Regions from separate parts of the Arthrobacter sp. JSM 101049 genome, predicted to be linked through region 1. Evidence: riboswitches for the same ligand, from Rfam matches in the RefSeq annotation. Region 1 holds a riboswitch; the other holds the start of a gene.
What was found. A riboswitch is a leader RNA that binds a small molecule or an ion and turns the genes downstream of it on or off. The one in region 1 is predicted to bind cyclic di-AMP.
Positions count from the first base shown of each region.

Region 2: it holds a riboswitch for cyclic di-AMP, as region 1 does, so the genes downstream of both, AB8M85_RS04340 (C40 family peptidase) here and AB8M85_RS09045 (C40 family peptidase) in region 1, are expected to answer to the same signal.

Region 1 is NZ_JBGFFC010000002.1:815,827-826,879, forward strand. It holds gene AB8M85_RS09005 (ROK family protein) at 1-761, opposite strand, end outside; gene AB8M85_RS09010 (ABC transporter ATP-binding protein) at 954-2,849, opposite strand; gene AB8M85_RS09015 (FdhF/YdeP family oxidoreductase) at 2,929-5,286, opposite strand; gene fdhD (formate dehydrogenase accessory sulfurtransferase FdhD) at 5,297-6,187, opposite strand; gene AB8M85_RS09025 (molybdopterin molybdotransferase MoeA) at 6,249-7,466, opposite strand; gene AB8M85_RS09030 (DUF6457 domain-containing protein) at 7,466-7,738, opposite strand; gene AB8M85_RS09035 (NTP transferase domain-containing protein) at 7,762-8,523, opposite strand; gene AB8M85_RS09040 (HNH endonuclease) at 8,520-9,017, opposite strand; gene AB8M85_RS09045 (C40 family peptidase) at 9,233-10,108, opposite strand; cyclic di-AMP (ydaO/yuaA leader) riboswitch at 10,115-10,308, opposite strand; gene AB8M85_RS09050 (M23 family metallopeptidase) at 10,426-11,053, opposite strand, start outside.
Region 2 is NZ_JBGFFC010000001.1:923,176-934,228, reverse strand. It holds gene AB8M85_RS04385 (cation diffusion facilitator family transporter) at 1-852, shown strand, start outside; gene AB8M85_RS04380 (peptidase) at 906-1,376, shown strand; gene AB8M85_RS04375 (four-helix bundle copper-binding protein) at 1,447-1,869, opposite strand; gene AB8M85_RS04370 (hypothetical protein) at 2,130-2,570, shown strand; gene AB8M85_RS04365 (DUF305 domain-containing protein) at 2,685-3,293, shown strand; gene AB8M85_RS04360 (F510_1955 family glycosylhydrolase) at 3,393-4,271, shown strand; gene AB8M85_RS04355 (cytochrome c biogenesis CcdA family protein) at 4,366-5,115, shown strand; gene AB8M85_RS04350 (multicopper oxidase family protein) at 5,145-6,680, shown strand; gene AB8M85_RS04345 (heavy metal translocating P-type ATPase) at 6,799-8,928, opposite strand; cyclic di-AMP (ydaO/yuaA leader) riboswitch at 9,126-9,304, shown strand; gene AB8M85_RS04340 (C40 family peptidase) at 9,311-10,267, shown strand; gene AB8M85_RS04335 (GDCCVxC domain-containing (seleno)protein) at 10,505-10,705, opposite strand; gene AB8M85_RS04330 (cation diffusion facilitator family transporter) at 10,866-11,053, opposite strand, start outside.

The sequences.
Region 1 (11,053 bases):
ATGGTCTCCTCGCCCACCGAGAAGTGGCCGATTTCCCCGGCGTTGTTGCTTACGCCGCGGATGATCTCCCCGTTGACCACCATCCCGACGCCGATCCCGGCGCCGACGTAGACGAACACGAAGTTCTGCTTGTCGTCCTCGTTCGAGCCGTTCCAGACCTCGGCAATGCTCGCCGCGATCGTATCCTTCTCCAGGATGACATTCAGGCCCAGCTTCTCGGCCAGCGGCTTGACGACCTCGACCTTGGTCCAGCCGTCGAGCAACGGCGGGCCCGTGACGTGCCCGCCATCGGTGTCCATGGGACCGGGAACCACGACGCCCACGCCCATCACGTTGCCCCGGGGCTGGCCGGAAGCGCTGATCAGTTCCTCGACGGCCTCGGCCATCTGCGACACCGTGGCTTCGGGGTCCTCGACGGACGGGGTGAGGTAGCGCTTCGATTCGACGACTTCCCCGCGCAGGTTCAGCATCACCTGCGTGATGCTGGCCGGGTCGAGGTGGATGCCGATGGCGAGTTGGCGGTTCGCCTCGAGTTCGAGCACGGTGCGGGGCTTGCCCGGACCGGAGACGATGGTGCGGTCCTCACGGACGAGCCCCTCGTCGAGCAGCCGACGGACGACATTGGAGATCGTCTGCGGGGACAGGCCGGTGGATTCGGCCAATTCGACGCGGCTGACGCCGTCGAGGGCACGCCGGATCGATTCAAAGATCACTGCCTGGTTGAAATCGCCTAGCCGCCCGAGGTTGGTGCCGCGCTGCATTTAATCTCCAGATCGTTTGTGGCAACAAGTAAGGGTGCCCGAACGCGCAACCCCAACTGCACATCGCACCCGGATACGCCCCAGTGGGCGCATGGTCTTTGATTCTACATATCGTTTGCGTCACAGCCTCCCAGCAAGCCAACGGCGCGTTGCCCGGAGCGGTGATGTGCCGTTGGCACCGATCCCCCGGCCCTATCGATCGGCGGAATCACTGCCGGATTCGCCAGGCCCGGTAGTGGCGAACTGCGTGCGGTACAGCTGGGCATACCGCCCGTCGGCGGCGAGCAGTTCGGCATGGGTGCCGCGTTCGACGATCCTGCCGTCCTCGACGACCAGGATCGCATCGGCGGTGCGGACCGTGGAGAGTCGGTGGGCGATGACGACGGCGGTGCGGCCGGCCAGTGCCTCGGCCAGGGCCGCCTGCACCGCGGCCTCGCTGGTCGAATCCAGCGCCGCAGTGGCCTCGTCGAGCACGACGACGCGCGGGGCGGCCAGCAGGAGGCGGGCGATGGTCAGGCGTTGGCGCTCCCCGCCGGAGAGCCGGTACCCGCGTTCGCCGACCATCGTCTCGAGCCCGTCGGGCAGGGAACGCACCAGGTGCTCCAGGCGCGCCCGGCGCAGGGCGTGCCACAGCGCGCCATCGGTCGCCTCGGGGGCGGCCAGGCGCAGGTTCGCGCCCAACGTATCGTGGAAGAGATGCCCGTCCTGGGTCACCATGCCCAGCGTCTCGCGCACGGAGGCCATCCGCGCGTCGCGCAGGTCGAGCCCGGAGAACTCCACGGCGCCCTCGTCGACGTCGTACAACCGGGCCAGCAGCTGGGCGATGGTCGACTTGCCCGCCCCGGAGGACCCGACCAGCGCATACGTCTGCCCGGCCGGGACCTCGAAGTCGATGCCGTGCAGGACTTCCTGGCCACCGCGGGTGTCGAGCACGCTGACCTCCTCGAGGGAGGCCAGGGAGACCTTGTCGGCGCTGGGGTAGCCGAAGTGCACGTTGCGGAAGCGCACGGTCACCGGACCGGCCGGCACGTCCACGGCGTCCGGCTTCTCGGTCAGCAGCGGCTTGAGGTCCAGGATCTCGAAGACCCGGTCGAAGGAGACCAGCGCGCTCATAACCTCGACCCGGGCGTTGGCCAGCCCGGTCAGCGGCGCGTAGAGCCGGGTCAGCAGCAGGGCCAGGGTGACGACGTCGCCGGCCTCCAGCTGCCCGGACAGCGCGAACGTCCCGCCCAGGCCGTAGACCAGTGCCAGCGCCAGGGCGGCGACCAGGGTCAGGGCGGTGACGAAGGTGAATTGGCGCATGGCCGTCTTGACCCCGATGTCGCGCACCCGGGCGGCGCGGTGGGCGAAGGCCTGCACCTCGGCCTCGGGGCGGCCGAACAACTTGACCAGGGTGGCGCCGGGGGCGGAGAACCGCTCGGTCATCTGGCTGCCCATCTCCGCGTTGTACTCCGCGGCCTCCCGCCGCAGGCGCGCGAGCGTTGAGCCCATCCTGCGGGCGGGGACCAGGAAGACCGGGAGCATGAGCACCGCGAGCACGGTCAGCTGCCAGGAGGTCCCGAGCATGACGGCCGCGGTGAGCACCAGGGCGACGAAATTGCTCACCACGCCGGAGAGCGTGCCGGAAAAGGCCTGCTGGGCGCCGATGACGTCGTTGTTCAGCCGGCTGACCAGTGCGCCGGTGCGGGTGCGGGTGAAGAAGGCGATCGGCATCTTTTGGACGTGTTCGAACACCGCAGTGCGCAGGTCGTAGATGACCTGCTCCCCCAGGCCCGAGGACAACCAGCGGTTCCACCACGAGACCCCGGCCTCGGCGAGCGCCACGGCGGCGATCAGCAGGGCCAGGGCCACGACCGCGGACCGCGGGCCCCCGTCGACGATGGCGTCGATGACCCGGCCGGCCAGCACCGGGGTGGCCACGGCCAGGACCGCGGCGATGACCGACAGGACGACGAACAGCGCCAGCCGCCCGCCATAGCCGCGGGCGAACCCGATGACACGGCGCACGGTCCCGGGGGCGAACTGCCGCCCCGCGTGCCCGGAGGACATCCTCCACAGGGAGTTCCAGGCGGCCTGGTCCATGCTCACGGCGGGGTGCCTCCTTCGTCGTCGTCCGGCACCGTGCCGATCCGCGCCCCCATGCTACCCGCGCCGCCGCGGCGCCCGGCTACCGGGCCGGGACGGCGTCGACGGCCGGGCGCTCGCGTTCGTCGAAGATCCGGTTCGGTTCGGCCGTGTGCGCCACGAAGCTGACCGTCATGGCCTTGTAGCCGGGCGTGTTCGACTCCCGGGCGACCAGCCCGCGGTGGACCAGGGCGTTGGCCTCCGGGAAGTAGGCCGCTGCGCAGCCGCGCGCCGTCGGGTAAGACACCAGCCGGAAGCGGTTGGCCCGGCGTTCGGTGCCGGCGAACGTGGAGATCACGTCGACCAGGTCGCGGTCGGCGAAGCCCAGCTCGGCGAGGTCCTCGGGGTGGACGAGGATGACCCGGCGGCCGTTGGAGATGCCGCGGTAGCGGTCGTCCAGGCCGTAGAACGTGGTGTTGTACTGGTCGTGGCTGCGCATGGTCTGCAGGATCAGGTGCCCGGCGGGCGCCTGCAGGTACTCCAGCGGGCTGACCGTGAAGCGGGCCTTGCCGATGTCGGTGGCGAAGGTCCGGGTGTCCCGCGGCGGGTTCGGCAGCACAAAGCCGTTGCGGGTGCGCACCCGCCGGTTGAAGTCCTCGAAGCCCGGGCAGACCGCGGCAATGTGGTCGCGGATCACGTCGTAGTCCTCGGCCATGGCCCGCCAGTCCACGGCGTGGTCCTCGCCCAGGGTCGCGGCGGCCATGCGCGCGACGATCACCGGTTCGGCCAGCAGGTGCTTGGACACCGGGGCCAGGCGTCCCTGCGTGCTGTGCACGACGGACATCGAGTCCTCCACCGAGAGGAACTGCGGTCCTCCCGGGTGCTTGTCGTCCCGGTCGGTCCGGCCCAGGGTGGGCAGGATCAGCGAGGTCCGCCCGTGCACCACATGGGAGCGGTTGGGCTTGGTGGAGATGTGCACGGTCAACCCGGTGCGGCGCATCCCGGCCTCCAGAGCCGCGGTGTCGGAGCAGGCCAGCGAGAAGTTCCCGCCCATGGAGACGAAGACATCGACGTCGTCGTTTTCGAAGGCCTCGACGGTGTCCGTGGAGTCGTAGCCGTGCGCGCGCGGGCTGGTGATGGCGAACTCGGCGTCGAGGGCGGCCAGCCACTCCTCCTTCGGCTTCTCCCACACGCCCATGGTCCGGTCGCCCTGGACGTTGGAGTGCCCGCGCACCGGGCAGGCACCGGCGCCGGGCTTGCCGAAGTTGCCCTGCAGCAGCAGGACGTTGATGAGCTCCTTGAGCGTGTCCACCGAGTGCGGCTGCTGGGTCAGCCCCAGCGCCCAGCAGATGATGGTGCCCCGGGAGGCCGCCAGCAGCCCGGCGATCTTGGTGATTTCCGCACGCGTGAGTCCGGTGGCCTCCTCGGTGGCGGCCCAGTCGATCTCGGAGCGGGCCGCCATGTAGGCGTCGAATCCGTCGGTCTGGGCGGCGATGAAGTCGTGGTCCACCACGCTGCCGGGGACGCGGGCCTCCTCGGCCAGCAACAGGTGGCCGAACGCCTGGAACAGCGCCAGGTCGCCGCCGACCTTGATCTGCAGGAACTCGTCGGCGATCCGGGTGCCGTTCCCGACGACGCCTTCGACGGTCTGCGGGTCGCGGAAGTTCAGCAGCCCGGCCTCGGGCAGCGGGTTCACCGCCACGACCGTGGCGCCGCGCTTGCGGGCATCGGCGAGCGCGGAGAGCATGCGCGGGTGGTTGGTGCCGGGATTCTGCCCGACGACGAAGATCAGTTCGGCGTGTTCGAAGTCCTCCAGCGAGACGGTGCCCTTGCCGATGCCAATGGTCGGGGCCAGCGCGGTGCCGGAGGACTCGTGGCACATGTTCGAGCAGTCCGGCAGGTTGTTGGTCCCGATGCTGCGGGCGAACAGCTGGTACATGAAGGCGGTCTCGTTGGCGGTGCGTCCCGAGGTGTAGAAGACGCAGCGGTCGGCGGTGGTGGCGTTGACGTGCTCGCCGATGGTGGCGAATGCCTGCGACCAGGAGATGGGCCGGTAGTGCGTCTCCCCCTCGTGGATGACCATCGGTTCGGTGATGCGGCCCTGGTTGCCGAGCCAGTACTCGGTCTTGTCGGACAGTTCGGCGATGGAATGCCGGGCCCACCAGGCGGCGTCGGCGGTGCGGGTGGTGTTCTCCTCGGCGAGGGCCTTGGCCCCGTTTTCGCAGAACTCGGCGGGCTTGCGGGCCCCGGTGATCGATTCGGGCCAGGCGCAGCCGGGGCAGTCGATGCCGCCGCGCTGGTTCACGCGCAGCATGGAGCGCAGCGTGCGGCTGACCCCGGCCTGGGCGTAGCCGCGTTCCAGGGCGACCATGACGGCCTTGACCCCGGCTGCCGAGGTCTTCGGGGCGCCGACTTCCAGCGCATCCTCGTTGATGTCCTGTTCGGGTGCCGAGCGCTTCACGGTGGGAGTCCTACTTTCTGTTGCCGGAGGCGGTCGACACGTCCTGCGACGGGGCCGGCTGGGCCCCGGGTTCGTCGGTGTCGATCCGGTGGGGGTGGGTGTAGAGGTTCACGCTGTTGCCGCGGGCGAACGCGGCAACGGTCAGCCCGGCCTGGTCGGCCAGCTCGATGGCCAGCGACGACGGGGCGGAGACGGCGCAGAGCACCGGGATGCCCGCGAGGTAGGCCTTTTGGACCAGCTCGAAGGAGGCGCGGCCGGAGACCTGCAGGATGGTGTCCTGCAGCGGCAGGCGGCCCTCGCGCAACGCCCAGCCCACGACCTTGTCCACGGCGTTGTGCCGTCCGACGTCCTCGCGCAGGCACAACAGCGTCCCGTCGGTGTCGAACAGGCCCGCGGCGTGGACCCCGCCGGTCTTGCCGAACAGGGTCTGGCTGGCGCGCAGGGTGTCGGAGAGCCCGAGCAGCGTGCGCACGTCCACGTGGCCGGCGCCGGGGTCCAGGGTGAAGCGGCTGGTCTTGGCCACGGCGTCGATGGAGGCCGTGCCGCAGATCCCGCAGGAGGAGGAGGTGTAGACGTGGCGATCCAGCGAGGGGTCGGGGACGATGGCGCCCTCGCCCAGTTGGGCCTCGACGACGTTGAAAGTCTGGCGCCCGTCCTCGTCCTCGCCGGCACAGAAGCGCATGCTGGCCAGTTCGCCGGGATGGGCGATGACGCCCTCGCTGACCAGGAAGCCGGCGACCAGGTCGAAGTCGTCGCCGGGGGTGCGCATGGTGACGCTGAAGACGCGGCCGCCCAGCCGGATTTCCAGCGGTTCCTCGGCGGCCATGGTCTCTTCGCGGACGCGGGATCCGGCCTCCAGCGAGTACCGCACGATCCGGCGCCGCTGGGTCAGTCTGCTCACCGTGGACCTCCTTTGCTCCGCCGCCCTCAGGGCGCGGTGGAAGCGCCCCACCGGGGGTGTTTCACCGACCGTACCACGGCAGCGGGAGCCAGCCGATCCCCGCCCCGGCAGCCGTCCCGGCGGGCGGGACCACCAGCACGGCGTCGGCGTGGGCCAGCCCGCGCATCATGGCCGAGCCGGTGTGTTCGGAAGCCACCAGCACCTGCCGGTCCACGGGGTCTGCCCAGCTCGCCGGCACGAGGCGGTGCGAGTGCCCGGCGCCGCGGATCCCCTCCCCTGCCCGTGCCCGGACCGGGGACGACGGCGGTTGTCCGGTGGCCGCCGCCAGCAGCGGTTCCAGCAGGGTCACCACGGCCATCAACGCGGCCAGCGGGTTGCCCGGCAGTGCGACCAGCAGCCGGCCGCCGGGCAGGCGGGAGAGCATCGCGGGGTGCCCGGGGCGCATGGCCACAGAGCCGATCAGGGTCGTCGCGCCGAGCTGCGCCGCGGCGGGGCGGAGGTGGTCGGCTGGTGAATGCCCGGTCCCGCCGGTGCTGACCAGCACGTCGACTCCGCGGGCGGCCGGGGAGTCGAGGGCATCGAGCGTGGCCTGCCGGTCATCGCCGATGCGCACGGCGTCCACCAGGGTCCCTCCCAGGGCCTCGATGCAGGCGGGCAGCACCGGGCCGAAGGCGTCCCGGACCTGGCCGGGGGCGGGGATGCCGCTGGTGACGACCTCGTCCCCGGTGAGGACCAGCCGCACGCGCACGGGAGCGGTGACGGCCAGGACGTCGTGTCCGCCGACGGCCGCCACGGCGATCCGTCCCGGGTTCAACCGCATCCCGGCGCGCAGCAGCGACTCCCCGGCGGAGGCCTCGCGGCCGGGGGCCCGGATGTCGGCGCCGTCCCGCGGGGCGGGGTCGGCCAGGAGCAGGTTGCGGCTCGCGTCGACGGTGGCGTGCTCCTGCCGCAGGACCGTGGTGGCCCCGGCAGGAATCGCCTCGCCGGTGACGATTCTCCGGGCCGTTCCGGGGGCCAGGGGCGCCGGTTCGGTTCCGGCGGTGGCATGCGGGCGGGCGGTTGCCTCGGCGTGCCAGGGCCCGCGGCCTGACACCACCCAGCCGTCCATGGCGGAGGAGGCGTAGTGCGGCATGTTGTGCAGCGAGGTGATGTCCCGAGCGAGGATCCGTCCGGTGGCTGCGGCCAGCGGGACGGTCTCCGGGCGTGCGGTGGCAACGGCCAGGGCCCGGCCCGCGTCGTGGGACAGGCGGCGGGCTTCCTCCCAGTCGACCTCGTGCACTATTGGTCGGAGCCGCGGAGGGCGAGCAGCGCCTTGACGCGCGCATGGGCGCCCTGCATGGAGGCGGCTTCGCCGGCCATGCCGGCACCGGCCGCCAACCCGGCGGCGAACCCGGCGACGTAGGTCGTCACCGGTGCCGCCGGACGCACGATGGTGTGGGCCGCGACCCCTGCCATGCCCAGGATGTCGTCGACGTCGATGGGGGCGTCGGGGATCTCCAGGCCTGCCAACAGCTCGGCTACCCAGGCATCCAGCTCTGGTATCTCGGACATCCGTACCTCCTGTGCATTGCGGGCTAGGTGGCCCTCCCGTCGGCAGGCGGGCGGACGATGCCCGCGTTGTCGGCATCTTCCCAGGTGTCCACGTCCGCGTAGTCCACCCCGTCGAGGCTCACCCTGACTATCTGCACCTTAGCAAGCAGGCGCATCATCGAGGAGTTGGCCAGGCCCTCGCCGGGTTTCTCCGCGGCGTCGATGGCCCGCAGGAGGGCCGGTGTCTCGATGACGCAGCTCAGTGGCTGGAGTCGTCCGTCCGCGTCGACGGGGACCCACGCCGTGCCGAACTCCTCCAGGGCCAGCCCGTCAGGCTCGTCTTCGTCCGGCGCCGTCCGCGCCGCTGCCCCCGAGGGCGTTCCGGCGGGCGCCTCGGGCGGATGGTCGACCGCGTAGCGCAGGATGCCGGCGGCGATCGGGGCGGGCTCCACCAGATCGGCCGCCAGGATGAGGGTCAGCGGCGAGTGGGCACCCGGCACGGGCACCTCGCCGGCTGCCCCATCGCCGAGGGCGCGTGCCCCGGCCGCGACGGCCGCTGCGGGCCCGGCGAAGGCCGGGTATTCGCGCGTCAGCGTGATCACCTGCCCGGTATCGGCTTCGGTCGCGTACCGGGACACCACGGGGTTCAGTTCCGTGGGCCCGACGACGGCGATGCGGTGGGCTGCCGCCGTGGCCCGCAGCGCGTGGTCGAGCAACGTGGTCCCGCGGTGGCGCAGCAGGGGCTTGTCCCGTCCACCCAGGCGGCTGCCGCGTCCACCGGCGACGACGATGGCGTCGAAGTTCATGCTGCTGTTCCCGTCAGGAAATCCGACCACTCGGGTGCCGGTCGTTCGAGTTCGGTGATGAACCAATGCGGGCCGCGTGGGCGACTGGGGGTGAACCGTGGCTTCCACCCCAGTTGTGCCAGGGTCCGGTTTCCCTTGGCGCGGTTGCAGGCCAGGCAGCAGGCGATGAGGTTCTCCCAGGTGTTGGAGCCACCGCGGGACCGGGGCATGATGTGGTCGACGGTCGTGGCGGCCTTTCCGCAATAGCCGCAGCGGTGGCCATCGCGCCGCAGCACGCCCCGCCGGGTCACCGTGGCCGCCTCGCGGTAGGGCACCTTGATGTACCGGTTGAGCAGGATCACCGAGGGCCTGCCGATGGCCATCCGGGGTGTCATGACCGGCTCGCCGACCTCGGCCAAGACGCTGGCCTTGCCGGTGAGCACGAGCAGCAGTGCACGGCGGAAGCTGACCACCGCCAGTGGCTCGTATCCTGCATTCAGTACCAGGGTTCGCATCCGCGTTCCTCGTCGTGGTGTCTCCCCCGGATGGCGGTCCAAACCGTCGCCCGGGGTGCCGTACAACGTCCGTCGGGCACCAGCCTAAGCCCGGGGGCCCCGCCATGGGGAACGCCGTGGGTGCCGGTTGTGGCGTGTCCGGCTCCGGACAAGGGGCGTTAAAGCAGCGAAGCCCCCACCCAAACGGGTGAGGACTCCACTAGGGGCTTGTTCGACTAGCCGGCGTACGTGTAGTAGCCGGTCAGCGGGCCGTACGGGCTGTTGGCCGGGCGCAGGACGGTGCCGACCGAGGGGTTCTGGGCCCCGATGATCTGGCCGCCGCCGATGTAGATGCCGACGTGGCTTCCGCCATTCTGGAACACCAGGTCGCCCGGCTTCGGGTTGGAGGTGCGAACGAACTTGCCGGAGGAGCGCAGCGCGGAGGTGCCGTGCGGCAGGCTGATGCCGTGCTGTGCGTAGACGTACTTCACGAAGCCGGAGCAATCCCAGCCGCCGGGGGTCGCGCCGCCGAAGACGTACGGGGAACCCTTGTATGCCATGGCCGTGGCGGCGATGCCGGACAGGCCGGCGCTCGGGGCCGAGGCGATCTTCTTCGGCTTTTCCGCAGAGGCCACGGTGGTGGTGCCCTGCGACGACGAGGCCTGGCGGCTCTCGCGGGTCATGGCGGCGCCGGCAGCGGCCTCCTGGGCGGCTTCGCGCTCGGCGGCAGCTTCCTGGGCGGCTTCGCGCTCGGCAGCGGCCTCGCGCTGTGCGGCGCGGTAGGCCGAGCCATCGGTGGACTCGATGTCGGCAACGGAGACAGTGACCGGAGCGGACTTGGAGGTCTTCTTCTCGGGGACCTTGACGGTCGCCGGGGTCGCCACGGAGGCGCGCAGCAGGTCGGCGGCCGGGGCCTTGTCGGCCTCACGGACTGCCGTGGCACCCTGGGCGGGAACGCCGAGCGTCAGGACGAGGCCGGAAGCGGCGGCGATGACGGCGGCCTGGCGGCCGACGGAACCTGCGTTGGAGGAAACAGCCTTGGAGATCGACTCCAACGGGTTGGTGCGAACAGGGGTGGCGCGGTGCCGGCCCAGAGCTTGACGCTTGGTCATAAATTGATTACCTCTCCCAATGCCTACGAGGTGAGCTGTCGGGTTCGAGTGGGAGTCACTCGGTGTCCTGTCCGGTGAGCCGGACCGGGACACTTAACCCCTAGGACCCTTGCGGATCCGGAATGTGGTTCCCCCGCTACTGCCAAGCGATTCTTTGCGAACGGACCTCGGGCAGTGGCAGTATTCGGCAATCTGCCCGAGTGCGCCCGACCCCTATGCGGTCTGGCACGACGACAACTTTATCTGAAATGTTTGTAAAAGTCACGTTCCGGTCACGAATCGGTTATTTCCCGATCACGGACCGTGATCGTGGGCCCCTAGAGCCACCCGGCGGGGTTCACGGCATCGCCATTGACCAGCACCTCGAAGTGCAGGTGGCAGCCGGTCGAGTTCCCGGTGGTTCCGCTCAGGGACACCACATCCCCGCGCTTGACCTGCTGCCCGACGGAGACCTTCAGGCTCGTGTTGTGGTTGTAGGTCGTCTCGAGCCCGTTGCCGTGGTCGATGCGCACGCGGTTGCCCGAGTGCCCGGCCCAGCCGGCCTGCACGACGGTGCCCGAGGCGGCCGCCTTGACAGGGGTTCCACAGGCGACGCCGTAATCCTGGCCGATGTGGACCTGGGCCCCTTCGCCGGTCGGATTCGCCCGGGCGCCGAACGGCGAGGTGATGCGGACGTGGTTGAGCGGCTGGGCCAGAACGCCATGCGTGTCGATGGTGCTGATGTCGCCACCGGAGGCCGACATCAGGTAGCTGAGCTGGTCGTCCTTGGTGAAGCTGCTGGTCACGGAGGCCTTCACCATCGAGAAGTCCTCGGTGGCCGGCACGGTGACGTCGGCGACACTGGCGGCGGACTGGTGGGCGACGCGTTCGGCGTCGCTTCCGCTCCCGGTCATCGTGGGGTAGGCAACGGCCAGGGCCAGTCCCGACACGGCCGCAACGGCGGCA
Region 2 (11,053 bases), on a different contig from region 1:
CGCGCGGTCAAGCTGTCACTGATCGGGCTCGGTGCCACGGCTGTCTTCCAGCTCGTGGTGGTGCTGGTCAGCGGCTCCGTCGCGCTGCTGGCCGATACCGTGCACAACTTCTCGGACGCACTGACCGCCATCCCCTTGTGGATTGCGTTCCTTCTGGGACGGCGCGCCGCCACCCGGCGTTTCACCTTCGGCTACGGAAGGGCGGAAGACATGGCGGGGTTGTTCATCGTCGCGATGATCGCCCTCTCGGCCGTGGTGGCCGCAGTCGAATCGATCCGCAGGTTCTTTGAGCCCCAGCCGCTGGAAAACCTCGGATGGGTGCTGGCCGCCGGCCTGATCGGTTTCGCGGGAAACGAAGCCGTCGCCATCTACCGCATCCGGGTGGGCCGGCAGATCGGATCGGCCGCCCTGGTCGCCGACGGGGTCCACGCCCGCACCGACGGGTTCACTTCCCTGGCCGTCGTGCTGGGCGTTGCCGGCGTCTGGCTCGGGTTCCCGCTGGCGGACCCGATCATCGGCCTGCTGATCTCCGCCGCCATCGCGGTCCTGCTGTGGGGCACGGCCAGGGACATCGGCAGGCGCCTGATGGACGGGGTGGACCCCGACCTGGTCCAACGCGCGGAGACGGCTGTCACTGCCATCACGCCGGGCGAGCCGGGAGTGCGCATGCGGTGGATGGGGCACAAACTGCACGTGGAGGTCTCCCTCCCCACCGACGGGTCCTCCACGATGCCGCACATGATCGAACGCAGCCGATCGGTCGAAAAGGCGCTCCGCTCGGCTTTGCCGAATGTCGGCTCCGTGACCACCATCCCGGTCTGGGACACGTCGGCGGAGCCCTCCCCCGCCTAGGCCCGCCCCGATCCGGCATCGAGACTGGCCGCCACTACCTGCAGGAGCACAACATGCCACCCATTACCCGGGCCGCCACCGCCGAACTACCCACGGGGGAGATCTTCGGGGTCACCGCCGACGCCCTGGAAATGATCGGGGTGTTCGGCGGGACACTGCACTGCTATGAGGGCCCGGGAGGGTGCCGGGCCACCGGGCTGTACTTCTCCCGGTCCCTGCCCCGCAAACCCATCCATTGCACCCTGCACCCGGCCGGGGGTCCCGGAAACACCACCGGCGCGGACGCGGATGCGCCACACCCGGGGCTCGAGGACCTCACGTTGAGCGTGGGCCACGGCCTGTCAGCGAAGCTCGACGGTGCCGTGCTGGACTTCGGGAACCACAACAGGATGCAGCGCTTCATCTGGCTGGAACTCCCCTCTGCCGGGGATGCCCGCTGCGGGTGCCGCCGGTCCTTCGGTGCCCGCACGGGAAAGCGTTCGCCCTGCCTGGACAAGCAGGGGGTGGGCCTGACGGACCTCTAGGAACGGGCCGCCGGCAACGCGACGGCCGCGGCTTCCTTCCTTGTGGCGGGCCTTCCCGGGGCCGGCCCGGTTATTCGGAGGCCCCGCGTCCCAGGCCCGCGAGGAGTTCGTTGCATGCCTGCTCGCAGCGGCGGCAGGCTTCGGCGCAGACCTTGCAGTGCCCGTGCATTTCCGCGTGTTGTCCGCATTCATCGGCGCAGGCCTTGCAGGTCGCGGCACAGGCCTCGAGGACCGAGCGGGTGACGTTGGCGTCGTAGCCGGTGTGCCGGGAGAGGACATTGCCGGTCGTGGCGCAGACATCGGCGCAATCCAGGTTCGTCCTGATGCACTTGGTGAGGTCGGCGACCATGTCCTCGGCCAGGCAGGCGTCCGCGCAGGCGGTGCAGGTCTGGGCACACTCGAAACACGCGGCGATGCAGTCCGCGAGTTTTTCGCGGTCGATGCCGCCCAGGTCCTTCGGGTACGTGTCGAGCATGCTGGTGATGTGGCTCATTGGATTGCTCCCTTGCGCGTCGGCTTCGTCCGGTCCAGGCGTGCAAAGCATGCCTCGTTTGCCCCACGCTAGACCTGCCCGCGGGGAGGTGTCGACGAGATGTGCAGCTGTTCCGAAGGACCGCCCGCACCCCGGGCTTCCATACCCCCGCGGGGTAGACGTAGGCACCAACGCGGATTCCGGGAGGGACGCCGAACCGGCGTTCCGTCCCATGGCAGCGAAAGACCCGGGCCCCACCCCTGGGCGGTAGAATGGCCCATGTGATGGATTCAGGGAGGACCGGACCCCGCCGGCATTCTTTCCTGCTCCTGCTGTGCCTCGGCGCCGTCCTGACGGGCATCATCGGCATGCACCTGTGGATGGGCGGACATGGGGAACACACGGATTCCCAACCGGCCCCGTCCTCCGCCAGCGTGACCCCACTGGCCACGGCTACGGACCTGCCCAGCATTCATGCGCACACCGGGGCCATTGGCGATGGATCGCCGATGGCCGGTTGCGTCGGCACCTGCGATGCCGGGGACATGGCAGCTGGCATCTGCATGCTCTCGCTGATCGTCCTGGCGATGTTCGCGTTCCTGGCTCCACCGCGCAACGAGCTGCTGCGTACGCTGCTGCGTCGCGGCCCGCCGCCCGTCCCGCGGGTATTTCGGCTCGTTCCCACTCCTTCGTTGACCCAGCTCTGCATCAGCCGCACCTAGAACCGGTGTGCGGACCAGCCATGCCCACCGGGCACCTGGTTTCGCCTTCACCGGCCACCGCCTGGTGGCCGGCTGACCTGCAGACACTTTCTTAGCAACGAAGGACGAACCACCATGAACCGCAAGCTTTTCCTGCCCGCCATCGGCGTGGCCGCAGCAATCATCCTGGCCGGTTGTGCCGGCAACGAGAACCCCGCCGCCTCCGGCTCCGCCGCGGCTTCGTCCCAGCAGTCGGCCTCGTCGAATGCCGGGAGCCAGGTTTCGGCCGAGCACAACGACGCGGACACGATGTTCGCGCAGATGATGATCCCCCACCACAAGCAGGCCGTGCAGATGAGCGAGCTCATGCTCGCCAAGGACGGCATCGACAACAAGATCACCGACCTGGCCACCACGATCAAGGAAGCCCAGGGACCCGAGATCCAGACCATGACCGGATGGCTGAAGACGTGGGGCGAACCCACCGAATCGGACATGGGCGGCCACGGCATGGAGGGCATGATGACCGACGAACAGCTCAAGGAACTGGAGTCCGCCCAGGGTACCGATGCCTCGCGGATGTTCCTGGAGGGAATGACCGAGCACCACAAGGGCGCCGTCGGGATGGCCGAGGACGAGATCGCCGACGGAAAGAACCCCCAGGCCATCGCCCTGGCCAAGCAGATCGAAAAGACGCAGCAGGCGGAGATCAAGAAGATGCAGGACCTGCTCGCCGGCCTCTAGGCCGCACCTTTCCCACGCGGCCAACGGTGCGGGGCCCGGAACCCGGACCCCGCACCGGTCACGCCTGCGTGCCCAAGACCTTCCGAAGGAACTCCCATCATGCCCAAATCCATCCTGCTCCGGCGCCGGAAACGGTTCGCCGTGCTCGTGGCCGCCAGCACCCTGGTGCTCTCAGCCTGCTCTGCCCCGTCGACCCTGGACGACCAGATTCCCGTGGCCGCCACCACCGACTACCCCACCAGCCACATCCACGGCATGGACGTGGATGCCGCCTCGGGGAGGGTCCTGCTGGCCACCCACGAGGGCCTGTATGACGTCTCCACGAAACCGGCCACCAGGATCGGCCCCGAGATCGACCTCATGGGCTTCACCGTCGCCGCCGACGGGATCCTCTACGCCTCCGGACACCCGGGCCCCGGGGTGGACCTGCCCGACCCGGTGGGGTTGATCGAATCCACCGACGGGGGCAGGAACTGGACGCCGCTGTCGCGGACCGGGCAATCGGACTTCCACGCCCTGGCCGCTACCCACGAGGGAGTCATCGGCTTCGACGGCCAACTGCTCACCAACAAGGGCGGCAGCTCCTGGGAGCTGGCCGGGGACCAGGTGCCGGCCTACCATCTCGCCGCCGCCACCGACGGCCACGTCGCCTTGGCGACCACGGAGTCCGGCCTGATGCGCTCGAACGACCACGGCAATTCATGGAACCGGGTTCCCGGGGCCCCCTTGTTGATGATCACCGCCATATCCGGCAACCAGGCAGCGGGCATCACACCCGACGGGGCCCTGTATGTCAGCAGCGACGGCGGACTGCAATGGCGGAAACAACCCGCCACCTCGAAGGACGTGGCCGCCATGGACCTGGTCGTCAAGGACGGCGACACGCAGATCTGGATCGCCTCCGCGACCGGTGTACGGGTCTCCCGCGACATGGGGCGCACCTTCACCGACGCCGAGCCCCAAAAGGGCCAGGAATGACCACCCGCAGGGCCCGGGCGGTGCCACGTAGGGCCGGGGAAACGGGCGGGGAAACAGCAACCGGCGGGCCAGCCCATCGCCGGGGAGGACGGGGATGAGCATCGGTGCGTTCTTCGCCGAAACGGTCCAATCCGGCGCGCTGGTCGTGGCAGCACCGCTGGCCATGACCGCCGGTGTCGTCTCCTTCCTGTCCCCGTGCATCCTGCCCCTGGTCCCGGGCTACCTGGGCTACGTCTCCGGGCTCTCCGAGGCCGGGCGGCCCGGGAGCCGCCGCCGGATGCTCACCGGTGTCGGCCTGTTCATCCTGGGTTTCGCGCTCGTGTTCACCTTCTACGGTGCCGCCTTCGGCCTCATCGGCGGCTGGCTGCTGCGCTGGCAGGACCTGCTCATCCGGGGCCTGGGCATCTTCGTCATCGCCATGGGGCTGGTCCTGGTGGGCCTCTTCCCGGCGCTGCAACGGACGGTGAAGCCGTCCTTCAAGCCCAGGGCCGGGATTGCCGGGGCACCTGTGCTGGGAATCGTGTTCGGCCTCGGCTGGACACCCTGCATGGGCCCCACCCTCAGCGCCGTGCTGGCTTTGAGTACCAGCACCGGACAAGCAGGCCGCGGCGCGCTGCTGGGCTTCCTCTACTGCCTGGGGTTGGGGATCCCGTTCCTGCTCGTGGCACTGGGCCTTGAGCGGGTGAGCCGGGCATTGGGCTTCGTCCGGCGCCACATACGCGCCTTCAACATCGCCGGCGGGTCCCTGCTTGTCCTCGTCGGCGTGCTCATGGCCACCGGCACCTGGACGCACTGGATCTACCAGCTCCAGAACCTCTCAGGGACCTTCACCACTCCCGTATAGAACCCCCACGACACCAAGGAAACCCCTCCGTGCAAAACCAACTGAACCGCCGCTCGTTCCTGGGGCTCTCGGTCGCGACCGCCGCCGCGGCTGCCCTGGCCGCCTGCACCCCCGCCAAACCGACAGCCGCCCCGCCGGCCCGGATCCTGCCCACAGACCCGCTGGTCGCCCAGGCCGAAGCCGCACGGGCATCCACCGGCACGACCATCACCAAGAAGCTCGCCCCCGGACCGTTATCCACCACCATTGCCGGCAAGAAGGCCAACACCTGGGGGTACGACGGTTCTCTCGTCGCGCCGACCCTGCGCGGCAAGGCCGGGGACCGGCTCGAGGTCAGAGTCGACAACCAGCTCGATGAACCCACAACCATCCACTGGCACGGGGTGGCCCTGCGCAACAACGCCGACGGCGTCCCGGGCCTCACCCAGAAGGCCATCGCGGCCGGCAGCGACTACGACTACGCCTTCACCCTCCCGCACCCGGGGACCTACTGGTACCACTCCCACGTGGAAATGCAGCGCGAACGCGCCCTCTACGGGGCCCTGGTCATCGAGGACCCGAAGGAGACCCTGGAATACGACAAGGACTGGGTCATCGTCCTGGACGACTGGCTCGACGGGATCACCGCCACCCCCGAAAAGGTCCTCAAGGAGGTCTCGAAGGGCATGGGCGACATGGGGACAATGGGCGGGATGGACCACGGGGGCGGAGGAGGCCCCATGAAGATGGGCAACACGCTCATGGGTGCCACCAGCGATTTCCTCGGCGGGGACGCCGGGGACATCGCCTATCCGCTGCACCTCTTCAACGGACGCGGCCCCGGCGGCCCGGAGACCTTGGAGGCCAAGGCCGGGGACCGGATCCGGCTGCGCATCATCAATGCCGCCGGGGACACCGCCTACCGGATCGGCATCCCCGGCCAGCGGCTGACCCTGACCCACACCGACGGCTTCCCGATCAAGCACGAGGACATCGACGCCGTCGTCCTGGGCATGGGCGAGCGCATCGACGCCATCCTGGTCGTGGAGGACGGCTATACGCCGCTGCTGGCACTGGCCGAGGGCAAGGGGCAAATGGCCTACGGGCTGGTCTCCACCGGCACCGGCACCCCACCTGCCCCGGCGAGGCTCCCCTCGGAGCTGGCCGGCCGGGTGGTGGACGGCGGACAACTTACCGCGGATCCATCGGTGAAGCTGGACGCGAGGTCACCGGATAGGACGCACGAGGTGCGCCTGACCGGGGGGATGGCGAAGTACGACTGGGGCATCAACGGCCACCGCTACGACATGGCCGACCCCTACGCCAACGCCTTCGACGTCACCGCCGGGGAACGGGTGGAGGTGAAGTTCGTGAACGAGACCGAGATGTGGCACCCGATGCACATCCACGGCCACACCTTCCAGGTCGGCAATGTCGGAGCGCGCAAGGACACCGTCATCGTCCGCCCCGGGCACACCCTGACGGTCTACTTCGATGCCGACAACCCCGGGCAGTGGCTCATGCACTGCCACAACGCCTACCACGCCGAACGCGGCATGATGGGGGTCTTCTCCTACGTCAAGTAGCCCATTCAAATGGGAATAGACGCGGGGCCCCGTGGACATGTGACGGGAGCACCCACCAGGGCCCTGGGCCCGTGGGTGCTCCCATCGGTTCCTGCTGCCCGTGTGGGGCCGGCAACGCCTACACAGTGGCCGGTTCCCGCTCCGGGGACGGTGACCGGCGCAGGGCCTCGGCCGTGCTGGCTCCGGGGGCCAGGTCCAGGCGGCGTAGCAGCTGCGCGTTCAGGGCGACCACGACGGTGGAAGCCGACATCAACAGGGCACCGACCGCCATGGGCATCACGAAACCGACTGGGGCCAGGACGCCGGCCGCCAGCGGAACGGAGACCAGGTTGTAGCCGGCCGCCCACCACAGGTTCTGCTTCATCTTGCGGTAGCTGGCACGGGAGAGCTCGATGACCGAAAGCACCGAACGGGGATCATCGCTGGCCAGGATCACCCCCGCCGAGGCGATGGCCACGTCCGTACCAGCCCCGATGGCAATGCCGACATCGGCCCGGGCCAACGCGGGGGCGTCGTTGACACCGTCGCCGACCATCGCGACCTTGCGGCCTTCGCGCTGCAGCTCGGCGACCTTCTCCTCCTTGTTCTCCGGGCGCACCCCGGCGAACACGCGGTCGATGCCCAACTCGCCGGCCACGGAGCGGGCCACGGCCTCGGCGTCGCCGGTGATCATGACCACCTCGATATCCAGTGCATGCAGGGCCCGGACCGCTTCGCGTGATTCCGGGCGGACCTCATCGGCCAGGCCCAGCGCGCCGATCACCGCACCGTCCCTGAGCACGTGAAGGATGATCGCCCCCTCGGCCTTCCATCCCTCGGTCTCGGGCAAAGGGGCTGCCCCGTGTTGTTCGAGCATGCCGGGGCCGCCGACGCTGATCCTGGAGCCGCCGACGTCCGCGTCCACGCCCAGCGCCGTGGAGGCCTTGAAATCCGTTGCCGTCCGGGGTTCGATTCCGCGGTCCCTGGCCGCGGCGACGATCGCCTTGGCCAGCGGGTGCTCGCTGTCGGCCTCAGCGGCAGCGGCAACGGCCAGGACCTCCCGCTCGTCTTCGCCCTCGGCCGGCAGGGCCTTGGACAGGACGGGCTCGCCCCGGGTCAGGGTACCGGTCTTGTCGAAGAGGACCGAGGTCACGGTGCGCATGCTCTCCAGGGCGAGGCGGTCCTTGACCAGGACGCCACCGCGGGCGGCACGTTCGGTGGCGATGGAGACCACCAGGGGGATCGCCAGACCCAGTGCGTGGGGGCAGGCGATGACCAGGACGGTGATCGTCAGGATGACGGCATCATCCGGGAAGCCCAGCAGACCCCAGACGACCGCCGTGATGACGGCCGCCCCGAGCGCGAACCAGAACAGCCAGCCGGCCGCGGTGTCGGCGATGCGCTGGGCCCGTGATGAGGAGCCCTGGGCCTCGGTGACCAGACGCTGGATCCCCGCCAACGCGGTATCGTCGCCGATGGCGGTGATCTCCACGCGCAGCGCGGTGTCCGTGGCCACCGTACCGGCCACCACCTGATCGCCCGGTCCCCGCCGGACCGGGCGGGACTCACCAGTGATCATCGACTCGTCGACGTCGGCAGTGCCTTCGACCACGCGGCCGTCGGCGGGTACGCGGCCCCCGGGACGGACAATGACCACATCCCCGACCACGAGGTCGGCGGGGGCAATGGGGACCGCCTGGCCGTCGACGAGCTTTTCCGCCTCGTCGGGCAGCAGGGCCGCCAGCGAATCCAGGGCGGAGGACGTCTGTGCCAGGGAGCGCATCTCGATCCAGTGGCCCAACAGCATGATGACGATCAACAGGGCCAGTTCCCACCAGAAGTCCAGGCCGTGGTCCAGCAGGCCCAGATGGGCACCCCAGGAAGCCAGGAACGCCACGGTGATCGCCAGGGCGATCAACAACATCATCCCCGGCTTGCGGTCCTTGAGTTCGCCGGCCGCGCCGGTCAGGAACGGCTTGCCGCCCCACACGTACATGATGGTGCCCAGAATCGGGGAGATCCACAAGATCCAGGGCGCCTGGGACAGCTGGTAGCCGATGATCGAGGCGAACATGGTACTGAACCCGACCACCGGTACGGCGATGACCAGCATGATCCAGAACAAGCGGCGGAACTGGCCCACGTGGTCCCCGTGCCCGTGGTGGCCGCCATGGCCCTGCCCGCTGTGATCCATGGGCGCGTGGTCGTCATGGCCCGCGGGTCCGGCCTGCGTGTCGACGTGGCCGTGGTGCCTTCCTTCTGTTTCCATGCCCCCAAGATATACCCCCCGGGGGTATACATCAAGACCTGGTGCCCAATCCCACCATCGCCCGGTCCGCGCCAAGCCTGCGGCCGTCGTGACACGTCCTACATCAATCCGTAACCATTTCGTGACTTTTACAGTTCTTTCATGTAAATTCGTCTGCGTGCCGGGCTTCCTATGAGCCCGGCACACCCAAGTGGATTGCCGAGCACTGCCACCACTTCGGGTCCGTTCGCGAAGCTTCTGGCAGTGGCGGGGGAACCAAATCCGGGCCCACCGGGCCCTTGGGGTTAAGCGCCTCGCGCTGCCTTGTCAGCGCGGGACGCCGAGTGGCTCCCACTCGAACCCGACAGCTAACCCCGCAGGCATTGGGAGAGGTAACCAACACATGACCAAGCGACACCTGGGCCGCCACCGCGCCGCGCCCGTCCGCAGCAACCCCTTGGGCTCTATCTCCAAGGCAGTCTCCTCCAACGCCGGCTCAGTTGGCCGCCAGGCCGCAGTCATCGCCGCGGCCTCCGGCCTCGTGCTGACCCTCGGCGTTCCCGCCGAGGGCGCCCCGTCCGCCCGCGAAGCAGGCAAGGCCCCGGCAGCTGACATCCTGCGCACTTCCGTGGACTCCCCCGCCGCCGTCACCGTTGCGGACGCCAAGCCGCAAGAGCTGAAGCAGATCAAGGTATCCGTCGCCGACGTCAAGTCCACCGACGGATCGGCCCACCGCGCAGCATTGCGCAAGGCCGCAGCCGAACGCGAAGCAGCCCAGGATGCCGCTGAACGCCAAGCCGCCGCGGACCGCATAGACGCCCAGACGGAAGCCGCCGCATCTGCCGAGCGCGAGGAAGCAGCCGCAGGCGCTGCGATGACCCGCCAGAGCCGCCAGTCCTCAACGCCGGCGCCGTCGAGCACGAACGACAACGCCTCGTCGACCGGTACGGTCACCACGGCCTCCACTCCCGCTCCGGAGACGACCGAAACCAGCCCGACATCCAGCGCGGGCCTCTCGGGGATCGCGGGCATGGCCATGAGCTACGAGGGGACACCCTACGTGTGGGGCGGCAGCAGCCCCTCGGGCTGGGACTGCTCCGGTTTCATCCAGTACATCTACGGCAAGGCCGGCATCAGCCTGCCCCACAACACGACCGCCATCCGCACCAGTGGAAAGTTCGTGAAGACCTCCAACCCCAAGCCCGGCGACCTGGTCTACCAGAACGGCGGCAGCCACGCCGGTATCTACATCGGTGGCGGTAAGATCATCGGCGCACAGAACCCCTCCGTCGGCACCGTTGTCCGTCCAGCCGACAGCCCCTATGGGCCGTTGATGGGCTACTACACCTACGTAGGCTAGGGAAAACCGGGCAAGGGCCCGAGCCACTTTGAACTACTCCCCAGTTGTTGGACTCCATAATTCAGTTCCAGCAGCTGGGGAGCGCTTTTATGCGTTCAGATGGTTCGCTTTCGGGTAGAGGGCTTGTCCTACGCCGAAAAACAATGTGTCCGGGCCGGAATCAAGCACGCCGGGCCCTCCCGCGGTCCATCTTTTGCAACAGGTGGACGATACGTTACCGGTCGGCACCGCTTTTTCTTACGTGGACGAATCCTGCCTTGAGGGGCAAGGTACTGTCCCGTAGGAACAGAACACGCAGCAATCGCCGGCAACGGGCCGAATTCGCTTGGTGCAATTTGGGCACGCCCAGAAGAACTGGCAGGAATCGGAGGGCATCCGCAAGGATGCTTCGTACCCGCAAGCAGGACACGTCAACGTCGACGTCAGCTCAATCATCATTCCTTCCTTCCCATCAGGCGCAGCGCCTTTGGCGCAATTCTGGTCGGTGAACGCATCCGGGGCATCGCTTGCAAAGGAAGCAGGGATCCAGCCGGGTAGGATCGGGCGTGCCCGCCAGGCGCCAGCTGGCCATCGCGGCTGCTTCCGGTCCACGCCTGCGTCAGCAGCAACCCGCCTCGCCGGAAGACGATTCCCTGTCCCCGGATATGGCTGACATGGGCTGCGTGCATGCCTCCCCTATCCATGCCTCGAATCCTTCCCTGACCGCGAATACCGCGATGACAAAGCCGGCTACCGGATCGGCCCAGCTCCAGCCGAAGAGGCTGTTGAGCAGCAAGCCCGCCAGGA